Regions from separate parts of the Rhodococcus sp. NPDC127593 genome, predicted to be linked through region 2. Evidence: riboswitches for the same ligand, from Rfam matches in the RefSeq annotation. Region 2 holds a riboswitch; each other region holds the start of a gene.

What was found. A riboswitch is a leader RNA that binds a small molecule or an ion and turns the genes downstream of it on or off. The one in region 2 is predicted to bind cobalamin.
Region 1: linked by a shared signal. The riboswitch ahead of ACFVJ3_RS17225 (cobaltochelatase subunit CobN) and the one ahead of metE (5-methyltetrahydropteroyltriglutamate--homocysteine S-methyltransferase) in region 2 are both predicted to bind cobalamin.
Region 3: linked by a shared signal. The riboswitch ahead of ACFVJ3_RS19250 (CbtB domain-containing protein) and the one ahead of metE (5-methyltetrahydropteroyltriglutamate--homocysteine S-methyltransferase) in region 2 are both predicted to bind cobalamin.

The regions. Positions count from the first base shown of each region.
Region 1 is NZ_JBHXWI010000016.1:142,525-146,397, forward strand. Features, by position in the region: gene ACFVJ3_RS17225 (cobaltochelatase subunit CobN) at 1-1,638, opposite strand, end outside; cobalamin riboswitch at 1,694-1,837, opposite strand; gene cobG (precorrin-3B synthase) at 1,844-2,977, shown strand; gene ACFVJ3_RS17235 (precorrin-8X methylmutase) at 3,002-3,628, shown strand; gene ACFVJ3_RS17240 (precorrin-2 C(20)-methyltransferase) at 3,625-3,873, shown strand, end outside.
Region 2 is NZ_JBHXWI010000048.1:65,302-69,174, reverse strand. Features, by position in the region: gene ACFVJ3_RS35440 (AraC family transcriptional regulator) at 1-546, shown strand, start outside; gene metE (5-methyltetrahydropteroyltriglutamate--homocysteine S-methyltransferase) at 584-2,845, opposite strand; cobalamin riboswitch at 2,972-3,180, opposite strand; gene ACFVJ3_RS35430 (response regulator) at 3,306-3,873, opposite strand, start outside.
Region 3 is NZ_JBHXWI010000019.1:90,337-94,209, forward strand. Features, by position in the region: gene ACFVJ3_RS19235 (A/G-specific adenine glycosylase) at 1-173, shown strand, start outside; gene ACFVJ3_RS19240 (alpha/beta fold hydrolase) at 185-940, opposite strand; gene ACFVJ3_RS19245 (antibiotic biosynthesis monooxygenase family protein) at 973-1,287, shown strand; cobalamin riboswitch at 1,339-1,472, shown strand; gene ACFVJ3_RS19250 (CbtB domain-containing protein) at 1,495-1,689, shown strand; gene ACFVJ3_RS19255 (CbtA family protein) at 1,680-2,474, shown strand; gene ACFVJ3_RS19260 (DUF5996 family protein) at 2,489-3,430, opposite strand; gene ACFVJ3_RS19265 (hypothetical protein) at 3,573-3,873, shown strand, end outside.

The DNA of each region.
Region 1 (3,873 bases), on a different contig from region 2:
GGTGCCGCACGACGCGGACATGCCGAGTGTCTTGCCGGGCAGCCATTCGAGGTTGCCGTGCTTGCCGAGATGGACAACGGCGTCGGCGCCGAAACCGCCGGCGGCGGCATCCGCGGCGATCCACCGGTAGGCGGCGAGGTAGTGGTGGCTCGGTGGCAGGTCCGGGTCGTGGTAGATCGCGACCGGCTTCTCCCCGAATCCGCGCGGCGGCTGCACCATCAGCACGAGATTCCCGAACTGCATTGCGGCGATGACGATTTCACCGGCGGGATCCTGCGAGCGGTCGACGTACAGTTCGCCCGGCGCCGGTCCCCAGTGCTCCTCGACGCCCTCGCGCAGTTCCGCGGGCAGCGCCGAGAACCACTCGCGGTAGCGGGCGGCGGAGATCCGGATCGGGTTGCCCTCGAGCTGTTCCGCGGTCAGCCAGTCCGGGTCCTGGCCGCCGGCGGCGATGAGGGCATGGATCAGCGCGTCGCCGTCCTGGGCTGCGAGACCGGGCACTGAGTCCGGCCCGTCCGCGGGGCCCAGGTCGTATCCGGCGGCTCGCATCTCGGTGAGCAACCTGATGGCACTGGCCGGGGTGTCGAGACCGACGGCGTTGCCGATGCGGGCGTGCTTCGTCGGGTACGCCGACAGCATCAGAGCGATCCGGCGGTCGGATGCGGGGATGTGCCGGAGTCGGGCGTGCCGGACGGCGATGCCCGCCACCCGGGAGGCGCGCTCGGCGTCGGGAACGTAGGTGGAGAGACCGTCGGCGTCGATCTCCTTGAACGAGAACGGCACCGTGATCAGCCGGCCGTCGAACTCGGGGACCGCGACCTGGGTGGCGACGTCGAGCGGCGACAATCCGTCGTCGTTGGACTCCCACGACTCACGGCTGCTGGTCAGGCACAGTCCCTGCAGGATCGGCACGTCCAGCGCGGCCAGAGCGGCGACGTCCCACGCCTCGTCGTCGCCACCGGCCGAGACGCCGGCCGGCTTGGTGCCGCCGGCGGCGAGCACGGTGACCACCATCGCGTCCGCCCGGCGCAGCGTGTTCAGCAATTCCGGCTCGGCGGTGCGCAGCGACGCACAGAAGATCGGCAGCGGAGTGCCGTCAGCCGCCACGACGGCGTCGCACAGCGCCTCGATGTAGCGGGTGTTCCCGGCCAGGTGCTGGGCGCGGTAGTAGAGAACGGCGATTGTGGGGCGCTCCGGGTTCGCATCGGGAGCGAACGGCGCGACACCCCAGCTCGGCAGGTGGACCGGCGCCTCGAAACCGTGACCGGTCAGCAGCACGGTGTCCGACAGGAAGTGATGCAGCTGGGCGAGGTTGTCGGCGCCGCCCTCGGCGAGATAGTTGTGTGCCTCCGCCGAGACACCGGCGGTGACGGTCGAGCACTCCATCAGTTCGGCGTCCGGGGCATGCTCGCCGCCGAGGACCACCACGGGCAGTCCGCTGGCCAGGACCGCGGCGAGGCCCTCTTCCCACGCCCGGCGGCCGCCGAGGATGCGCACCACGACCAGGTCGGCGCCGTGGAGCAGCCCCGGCAGATCCTCCTCGACCAGCAGCCGGGCCGGGTTGGCCCAGCGATAGTCCGCCCCGCTGGCGCGTGCGCTGAGCAGGTCGGTGTCGGAGGTGGAGAGCAGCAGGATCACGTGTGGAGCCTTCCTGGGGGTGTCGCGCCCCGTGGCAGTGGTCCCGTGCGGAACCGTAGGTCGGAGGACGGCAGGTGAGGGTCTGGCTCGCCCACCGGTTTCGGCGAGCTCACAGTGGCGCGACCGCGCCGGATTTTCACCGGCTTCCTCTCCTGCTGCCGCAAGTGCTGGTGATGCTACCTGGGGCCGGACGTAACCTGGGACCATGGTCGACTCCCGTTCCCGCCCCGATGCATGCCCCGGCGCGCTGCAGGTCCACCAGGCCGCGGACGGTGCGCTCGCCCGGGTGCGCCTCCCCGGAGGTGTGCTGACCTCTCCCCAGCTGCAGACCCTCGCGGAATCGGCCCGCGACCTCGGGAGCGGCGAGATCGAACTGACCTCCCGCGGCAACGCGCAACTGCGGGCGGTCCGCGACCCGCAGGAGTTCGCCCGCCGCCTCGCCGACGCGGGCCTCCTGCCGTCGGAGACGCACGAACGGGTCCGCAACATCCTCGTCTCACCGCTGACCGGCCGGATCGGTGGTCTCGCGGACCTTCGGGATCTGGTCGACGAACTCGATCGGACGTTGTGCGCGGACTCCGCGTTGGCGGACCTGCCGGGCCGCACCCTGTTCACCCTCGACGACGGGCGCGGCGACGTCTCGGCGCTCGGCGGCGATTTCGGCGTCCATGCGGTGAGCGAGACGGAGGTCGCCCTGGTTCTCGCCGGTCGCGACAGCGGCGCCCGGGTCACGACGACGGAATCGGTGACGGTGCTCCTCGACGCCGCCCGCGTCTTCCTGGAACTGCGCGATCAGCACTGGCGGCTGTCCGAGATCGCCGACGGTGCCGAACGGACCCTGTCGGCATTGGCGCTCGCACCGACCGCCGACCCGGTGAGCGGGTTCGACGAGCATCGGCCACCGATCGGATGGCTGGACCAACCGGACGGCACCGTGACCCTCGGCGGCGGTCTCGCGTTCGGGACCCTCGACGCCCGGCTGGCGGAGTTCCTCGCCGCGGTCGAGAAGCCGGTGATCGTCACGCCCTGGAAGTCGGTGTTGCTGTGCGATCTCGACGAGTGGTCCGCCGAGCAGATCGTGCGGGTCCTCGCCCCGATGGGCCTGATCTTCGACGAGAACTCACCGTGGCTGAACGTCAGCGCCTGCACCGGGCAACCCGGCTGCGAGAAAGCGCTCGCCGATGTGCGGGCCGACGCGCGGGACGCCGTCGCGAGCGGCGAACTCCCGGTGGAGGGCCGACAGCACTGGTCGGGCTGCGAGCGGTGCTGCGGGCGGCCCAAGGGTGAGGTCGCCGACGTCGTCGCCACGGAGACGGGTTACCGGGTTGAGGAGCCGTGACCGCGGTGCCTCTATCGTGAGCGAATGATCGAGTACATCCGAGACGGCGCGGAGATCTACCGCCAGTCCTTCGCCACGATCCGCGCCGAGGCGGATCTCAGTGCCTTTCCCGAGGACGTCTCGCAGGCCGTGGTCCGCATGATCCACGCGAGCGGTCAGGTCGACCTCGTCGACGACGTCGCGTTCACCCCCGGTGTCGTCAAGGCTGCCCGCGCGGCGCTGGCGGGCGGCGCCCCGATCCTGTGCGACGCGCAGATGGTCGCCGCCGGCGTGACCCGGAAGCGTCTCCCCGCGGACAACGAGGTGCTCTGCACGCTGCGCGACCCCCGGGTCCCGGTGCTGGCGGAGCAGATCGGGAACACCCGTTCGGCAGCCGCCCTCGAATTGTGGGGCAGCAAACTCGAGGGTGCCGTCGTCGCGATCGGCAACGCCCCGACCGCGTTGTTCTACCTCCTGGACATGATCGAATCCGGCGCACCCCGGCCTGCCGCGATCGTCGGCGGTCCGGTCGGTTTCATCGGTGCGGCGGAGTCGAAGGAAGCGCTGATCGAGCACCCGAGCGGACTCGACTATCTGCTGGTCCGCGGCCGCCGGGGTGGCAGTGCCATCACGGCTGCGGCGCTGAATGCGATTGCGAGCGAAGTCGAATGAGCTCCGAAGAGCGGGTGACCGGCAAACTGTGGGGCGTCGGTATCGGACCGGGTGACCCGGAACTGGTGACGGTCAAGGCCGCGCGGGTCATCGCCGAGGCCGATGTGGTGGCGTTTCACAGCGCCCGGCACGGCAAGAGCATCTCCCGCGCGGTCGCGGCGCCGTACCTGCGTGAGGGCCAGATCGAGGAGCATCTCGTCTACCCCGTCACCACCGAGACCGTCGACCACCCCGGCGGATACCAG
Region 2 (3,873 bases):
CTTCTCTGGCAACGCAAATGCGTCATCGGGGGCGGCGGATCCGGCTGGCAGGCGCTGCTCGGGTACGCCATGCGGACGACGAAAGAGCTACCCGGACACGCCACGGAGGGGCGCATCGGGCTCAACCTGCAGGAGTTGCTCGTCGGTCACCTGCTCACCGAATGGGCGGCTCGTGCCGGGGTGGACCCGGACAGGTCCACCGGCCCGGCGGCGCCCGGCTATGTGCGGCACGCCGTCCAGTACATCCGGGAGTACGCCCGCGAACTGCCGACCGCCTCCGACATCGCCGACGCGGTGGGTGTCAGCGTCCGCACCCTGTCCGGGTCGTTCCGGAAATACCTGGACACCACCCCGGCCGAATACGTGCGTGAGCAGCGGCTCCAGGGCATCCGGGAGGAACTGCTCACCGCATCGCCGGGGGAGACCGTCGCCTCCATCGCCGGCGCGTGGGGATACGTCAACCTCGGCCTCTTCGCGGCTGCCTACCGTCGCCGGTTCGGTGAGAATCCGTCGCAGACCAGGGCCTTCGGCCCCGTGAGCGGTTGACGAGTCCAGGGACTCCTCAACCACTCACGGGCGCAGCCTAGAGCTCCGCGCGGACCAGCTTCGCCGCGTCGACGAGGTTGCGCAGCGACGCCTCGACCTCGGCGGGACCACGGGTTTTCAGCCCGCAGTCGGGGTTGACCCAAAGCCGTTCCACCGGCACCGCCTTCAACGCCTCCCGCAGCGACGCCGCGATCTCCTCGACGCCGGGCACCCGCGGCGAGTGGATGTCGTACACGCCCGGACCGACGCCGAGGTCGAAGCCGACGGCGTTGAGGTCGTCGAGGACCTCCATGTGCGAGCGGGCCGCCTCGATGGAGGTGACGTCGGCGTCGAGCCTCGCGATGGCCTCGATGACCTCACCGAACTCCGAGTAGCAGAGGTGGGTGTGGATCTGCGTCGAGTCGGAGACCCCGGACGTCGCGAGACGGAACGCCCCGACCGACCAGTCGAGGTACGCCGGCTGATCCGCGGCCCGCAGGGGCAGCAGTTCGCGCAGCGCGGGCTCGTCCACCTGGACGATCCGGATGCCCGCACCCTGCAGGTCCACCGTTTCGTCGCGGATGGCCAGCGCCACCTGGTTGGCCGAGGCGGCCGGCGGCTGGTCGTCGCGCACGAACGACCACGCCAGGATCGTCACCGGACCGGTGAGCATGCCCTTCACCGGACGCTGCGTGAGCGACTGCGCGTACGTGATCCATTCGACGGTCATCGGGTTGCTGCGGCGCACGTCGCCGTACAGGATCGGCGGGCGGACGCAGCGGCTGCCGTACGACTGCACCCAGCCGTTGTCCGTCGCGAAGAACCCGTCCAACTGTTCGGCGAAGTACTGCACCATGTCGTTGCGTTCCGGTTCGCCGTGCACCAGCACGTCGAGGTCCAGCTTCTCTTGCAGCGCAACCACATCGGCGACCTCGGCGCGCATCCGGTTCAGGTACTCGGCCTCGTCGATCTCACCCTTGCGCCGCGCCGCGCGCGCGACGCGGATCTGCGTCGTCTGCGGGTACGAGCCGATGGTCGTGGTCGGCAGCACCGGAAGCGACAGCGCCGACTGGACCTCCCGTCGTTCCGCCGCGGGACTGCGCCCCGGATCGGACGCGGTGAGCGCGTCCAGCCGGGCACGGACCGTGGCGTCGTGCAGACGCGGGTCGGTGTTGCGGGTGGACGCCGCCGCGCGGGCGAGCGCGAATTCGTCGTCGACGGACTCGCGACCGCTGGTCAGTGCGGTGCCGAGCGTGACGACCTCGCGGACCTTCTCGGTCCCGAACGCCAGCCACGACCGCAGCGCCTTGTCGAGGCCGGTTTCCGCGTCGAGCGTGTACGGGACGTGCAGCAGCGAGCACGACGTCGAGACGGCGAGCGAGCCGGTGCTGCCCAGCAGGGTGCCGAGCGAGGCCAGTGCCGCGTCCAGGTCGGTGCGCCAGATGTTGCGTCCGTCGACGACGCCGGCAACGACGTGCTTGCGGGTCAGATCGGGAACCGTGGCGAGAGTGTCGGATCCGGCGACCAGGTCGATCGCGATTCCCTCGACACCGGTCGAGGCGATCGCGGGGAGTGCATCGCCGAGGCTGCCGAAGTAGGACGCGACGAGGATCGCCGGTCGCGACGCGACCGCGGACAACCGGTCGTAGGCTCGCTTGGCCGCCGCGATCTCCTCCGGTGTGCGGTCGGCGACGAGCGCGGGTTCGTCGACCTGCACCCACTCGGCGCCCGCGTCGGCGAGCCGGCCGAGCAGGTCCGCATACAGCGGGACGAGTTCGTCGAGGCGGTCGAGGAGGGGTGCGTCCGAGCCGACGGCCTTCGACAGCAGCAGGAACGTGACCGGACCCACCACCACCGGTCGGGCCGGAATGCCCAGGGCACGTGCCTCTTCGAGTTCGCGGAGCACCTTCGCCGGGTCGAGGGCGAACGTCGTCGACGGGGAGATCTCCGGCACCAGATAGTGGTAGTTGGTGTCGAACCACTTGGTCATCTCGAGCGGGGCGACCGTGTCGTTGCCGCGGGCGGCGGCGAAGTAGCGGTCGAGGTCGTTCTCGATGCCGGCGACACGGTCGGGCAGGGCACCGAGCATCGCCGCGGTGTCCAGCACATGGTCGTAGTACGAGAACGTGTTGACGGGAACGGAGTCGAGCCCGGCATCGCGCAGGCTCGTCCAGGTCTGGCGTCGCAGATCCCGGGCGAGAGCGTCGAGCGCTTCGGCGTCGAGGCGTCCGGCCCAGTACGACTCGACGGCCTTCTTCAGTTCGCGATTCGGACCGATGCGAGGTGAGCCCAGCACGGTCGCGGTGAAAGTGAATGTCACGGTATCTCCAGTTGCGTACGCGGTACGGCTACCACCGGCAAACGGGTACACCTCTCGAGCCCAGGGACGTGCTGCAGCGCGAGAAGGTCTACACGCCCAATCCACGAGGCGGTCACCGTCGGGCACGGCGTGCCCGACACAGTCGGCAGGTCTTCGGACTCGCAGGCAGCCGGTGTGAAATCACACCGGACCTAGTGGCCGTCGCTTCCCAGGCTGTGTGCCCAGTGCATGGTGACGGCGGTCGTTCCTGCTCACCGCTGCGGGACAGTCCCGGATTCTCACCGGGTTCCCTCTCACACGCGAACTCCGGGGAGTCCGACGTGCTTCGACGCCAGGTGCGGTCTTCGGGGCTCCTCACGACCGTGCCGGGCGAACCAGCTGCACGGGCCAGCATAGGCCTTCGGCCCGTGCGCCTTTTTGGTAGCCCCAACTACCAAAAAGGCGCACGGGCGCGAAGCGCCTAAAGCCAGCCGTTCGACTCCGCGGCGCGGACGGCCTCGGCGCGGGTGCTGGCCCCGGTCTTGCCGATCGCCGCCGACAGATGGTTGCGCACGGTACCTGCGGACAGGAACAGTGCGGCCGCGATCGACGCGACCGGCGCACCGTCCCGCGCCGCCCGCAGCACGTCGGTCTCGCGGTCGGTGAGCGGCGATTCCCCGCTGACGAGGCTGTCGGCGGCGAGAGCGGGGTCGACGACGCGCAGCCCGGCATGGACGCGACGTACGGCGTCGGCGAGCTGCCGGGCCGGGGTGTCCTTCACGACGAACCCCGACGCACCAGCCTTGAGTGCCTTGCGCAGGTAGCCGGGACGACCGAACGTCGTCACGATCAGGACGCGGGTCTGCGGCACCTCGTCCCGCAGTGCCGCGGCCGCGGCGATCCCGTCCAGACCGGGCATTTCGACGTCGAGCAGCGCGACGTCGGGGGAGTGCTCGCGCGCCGCCGCGACGACCTCGTCGCCGCGCCCGACCTCCGCGACGACCGTCAGGTCCGCCTCCAGGTCCAGCAGGGCGGCGAGGGCCCCGCGG
Region 3 (3,873 bases), on a different contig from region 2:
AGCTCATGGCCGTACTCCGTGAGAGCTCCGCCCCCGTCGAACGCGTCCGGCTCGACCAGGTGTGGCTCGGCGATCCCGGGCAGCGCGACCGCGCCCTCCACTCCCTGCTGATCGACGGACTCGTCGAGCAGACCGACGACGGCCTCTTCGCCCTCGCGGGCGAGGGGAACTGACTGCCAAACGCTCAGCCGAGCCCGTCGAGGAATGCCTCGACCACTTTCCGGTACTGCTCCGGCTGGTCGTCGTGGACGAGGTGCCCGGCCTGCTCGATGCGGACGTACTCGGCGCCCGGGTGCCGCTCCGCCATGGTCCGCATCTGACCTTCGGGAGTGATCGTGAACTCTCCCTCGATCAGCAGGGCCGGAACGCTGATCGACGCCCACTGGTCCCAGAAGTGCCTGCCGCCCCACTCCTCGGAGATGTCGCGGAACGTGTCGACGTCCCCGTGCAGGTACCAGCCGTCGGCGCACTTCTCGAACGAATCCAGGAAGTACTGTCCGGCAACCGGACCGAAGAACTCGAAGAGGTCTTCCCGCGTCGCGAACGGCTGCGGCCAGTTCGAGATCATCGCCGCCCAGTCCGCGGCGGTACGGCCCCGGAAGTCGGGGGCCATGTCTTCGAGCACGAGCGCCGACACCTTCTCCGGGTGTTCGGCCGCCAGGCACCACGCGTGCAGGGCGCCCATCGAATGACCGATCACCACCCACGGCCCGGCGAAGGGCGCGAGCGCGACGACCAGGTCTTCCACGAATGCTTCCGTCGTCAACCGCGACGGTGCGGGCCTGCCGTGACCTGCGGCGTCGAAGGTGAAGACGTGGCCGTGTTCGCGCAACCACGGCACGTGCCGCCCCCACGTCCGCGCGCTGCCCATCAGCCCGTGCAGGAGCAGAATCGGCTGTCCCGTCCCGCCCTCGTCGTGCAACGCACTCTCACCCGCCACCCCTCCGACGCTAGCGGAGTAACCTCGCCCGCATGGCAGTGGTGAAGATCAACGCAATCGAAATTCCCGAGGGCGCGGGCCCCGAACTCGAGAAGCGCTTCGCGGCGCGGGCGCACGCCGTGGAGAACTCCCCCGGCTTCCTCGGCTTCCAGCTTCTGCGCCCAGTCAAGGGCGAGAGCCGCTACTTCGTCGTCACCCAGTGGGAGAGCGAAGAGGCATTCGCGGCGTGGCGCGACGGTCCGGCCAGGGAAGCACACGCCGGTGAGCAGAAGAAGCCGGTGGCGTCCGGAGCTTCCCTGCTCGAGTTCGAGGTCGTGCTCGACGTCGCGGCGGCGAGCAAGAGCTGAGAGTCGGGGCCGAGCGGGAGGATTGACACGGCGGCCCGCCGGGTGCAAAAGTTCGCAGGACAAAGCGATGGTTCGGCAGGAATCCGGTGCAATCCCGGAGCGGTCGCGCCACTGTAAATCGGAGTAGTCCTTCACGGGAGCCACCTCGACAGCCAGATACTGCGGCCATCGCCTGGACCTAGGGGACGCGAAATCCCAGGAGGAACTATGGCACTCGCCTACGCACCCGGCTCGTCGGTCGACACGACCCGCCTCGCCGTCATCTCTTTCGCGATCGTTCTGTTCGCGATGCTCGCTCTCTATCTCGTTGGTTTCGACCAGGGCGCGATTTCGCGCAGTGGCATGTACATGCATGAATTGATGCACGACGGCCGCCACCTCCTGGGTCTGCCATGCCACTGACCGATTCCTTCGCGAAACTCCTCATCCGTGGTCTGCTGGCCGGCCTGATCGCAGGCATCCTGGCCGGTGGCGTCGCCTTCGTCCTCGGTGAGTCACACATCGATGCGGCCATCGCGATCGAAGAGTCGCACAGCGCTTCCGAAGCCGAAGTCCACTCGCACGACGCCACCCAGGCAGAAGAGCCGGCCGGGCACTCGCACGACGAGGAAGAAGCACTGGTCAGCCGTGACGGACAGCGCTTCGGACTGTTCCTCGCCACGTCCCTCGCGGGCCTGGCTCTGGGAGCGATCTTCGCCGTCGTCGCGAACTACGCGCGTCGGGTGACGACGCTGTCGGGGCCGTTGCTCGGGCTGACACTGGCCACGTTGGGCTGGTTGGCAATCGAGGCGGTGCCGTTCTTCAAGTACCCCGCCAACCCGCCCGCTGTCGGAGACCCCGAAACGATCACCCAGCGCACCTGGCTGTGGCTCGCCGCAGTCGTGCTGGGCCTGCTCGCGGTGGTGGCCTCCGTCTTCGCGGCGAAGGCCGTCGCAGCGCAGGAGTTCCTGTCGGTGCGGATCGCGGCGCCGGTTCTCGCCTTCCTCGCGGTGGTGACCATCGGATACCTCGTTCTGCCCACCGTCAACGAAGTGGGCGACGACTTCCCCGCAGTGCTGCTGTGGCAGTTCCGCCTGTCGTCCCTCGCGACGCAGGCCACGTTGTGGCTGGTTCTCGGACTGGCCTTCGCGTTCCTCACGGAGCGTGCCACCCGGGCCACGACGCCCGCGACGGCAAACGCCGCCTGACCCGCCTCTCGGGGTCAGCGGGATCTGTCCCATCGGGCCGGGTCCGCCTCCAGGGCGGCCCGGTCCCAGCCACCCCGCTCGGCGGCCGCGTCGTACGTGCTGTGCAGGAACTTCAGCAGTGCGGCATCGGGATCGTCTGCGGTGCGGACGGTCTCGTACGGCAGCAGGAACTGCCCGTTCTCCTTGCTGTAGAAAGCTCCTTCAGGCCCGACCGGGTAGTCGGCGAAGCCGTCCGGTTCCGGATAGGCGTACGCGTAGAACGCGCCTTCGACACCACCACCGGGCCAGAAACCGCAGCTGCTCAGCTCGTGCGAGTAGCCCTCGACCATCACCCAGTCTCCGCAGTTCGGTGCTCCGCCAGGGTGAGTCGGTGCGGTTCGCCCGGAGAACCGTGTACAGGCCAGGTCGAGCGCACCCCAGAAGAAGTGCACGGGACTGACCTTCCCGATGAAATGGGAACGGAACTCGTGTAGGACGCGGTCTGCCTGCACGAGCTGCCGCCAGAACTGGTGCACCGACTCCCCGTCGTACGAACAGTGCTGGGTGTCCTCCGCGAACGGAACTGCGGGGTCCACCTCGTTGGGCCGGGCCAGAATGGTCGTCGCCACACCCAGTTCGGCCAGCGTGCCCATCGTCTCCGCATAGAAATCGGCCACCGACTTCGGTTCGAGGGCAATCGTCCCGGTGCCGCCCGTGCTCGTGCGGATCACCAGTCGGTGGTCGGCGAAGTCGAATTCGATGTCGAAACAGTCGGTGTCGTACGGGATCGTCGACGTCGTGAGACCGCGGGGGCTCACGTACAGCGGGACCTGCCACCAGTGGTTGATCAACGGTGCGTGGGCCAAGCGGATCTTCCCGACTATCTGCGTCCACATGTGCAGGGTGTCCCGCGTCGACGTCCAGTCGTCCACCTTCAACGCCGGCCATGCATCTCCGGATCGTGTCTGCTCGCGCACAGTGCCTCCCTGCCGACGACGTGCATTTCAATGTGCCCCTCGTCCGGGGTGATGGCAAGCGCGTCGCACCGATACCCGGGTAGGGGTGGACTCCACTCTCCGGGGTGATGTGCCGCGACGTCACCGATACCAGCATGGAGACATGACCACTCGCACTGCACCCTCGGTCCCGCAGCCGGTCGAGCGCGCGTACTGGCTGCTCGGACTCGCCTTGTTCGCCGGCGTGGTCGAGGCCATCGCGCACGCGTCGACGGCATTGCAGGGCCCGGACGCCGACGTCGGGAGCCTCGCCGGACAACTCGCGGTCCGCGTCGTCGTCTACGGCGCGGTGCTGTTCGTCATGACCCGTTTCCGCAGTGGCAGGGCGTGGGCGCGGAACACCCTCGCGATCGGTCTCGGCGTGTTCGGCGTCGCTTCGCTCGTGATGGAACCGATCGCCTGGG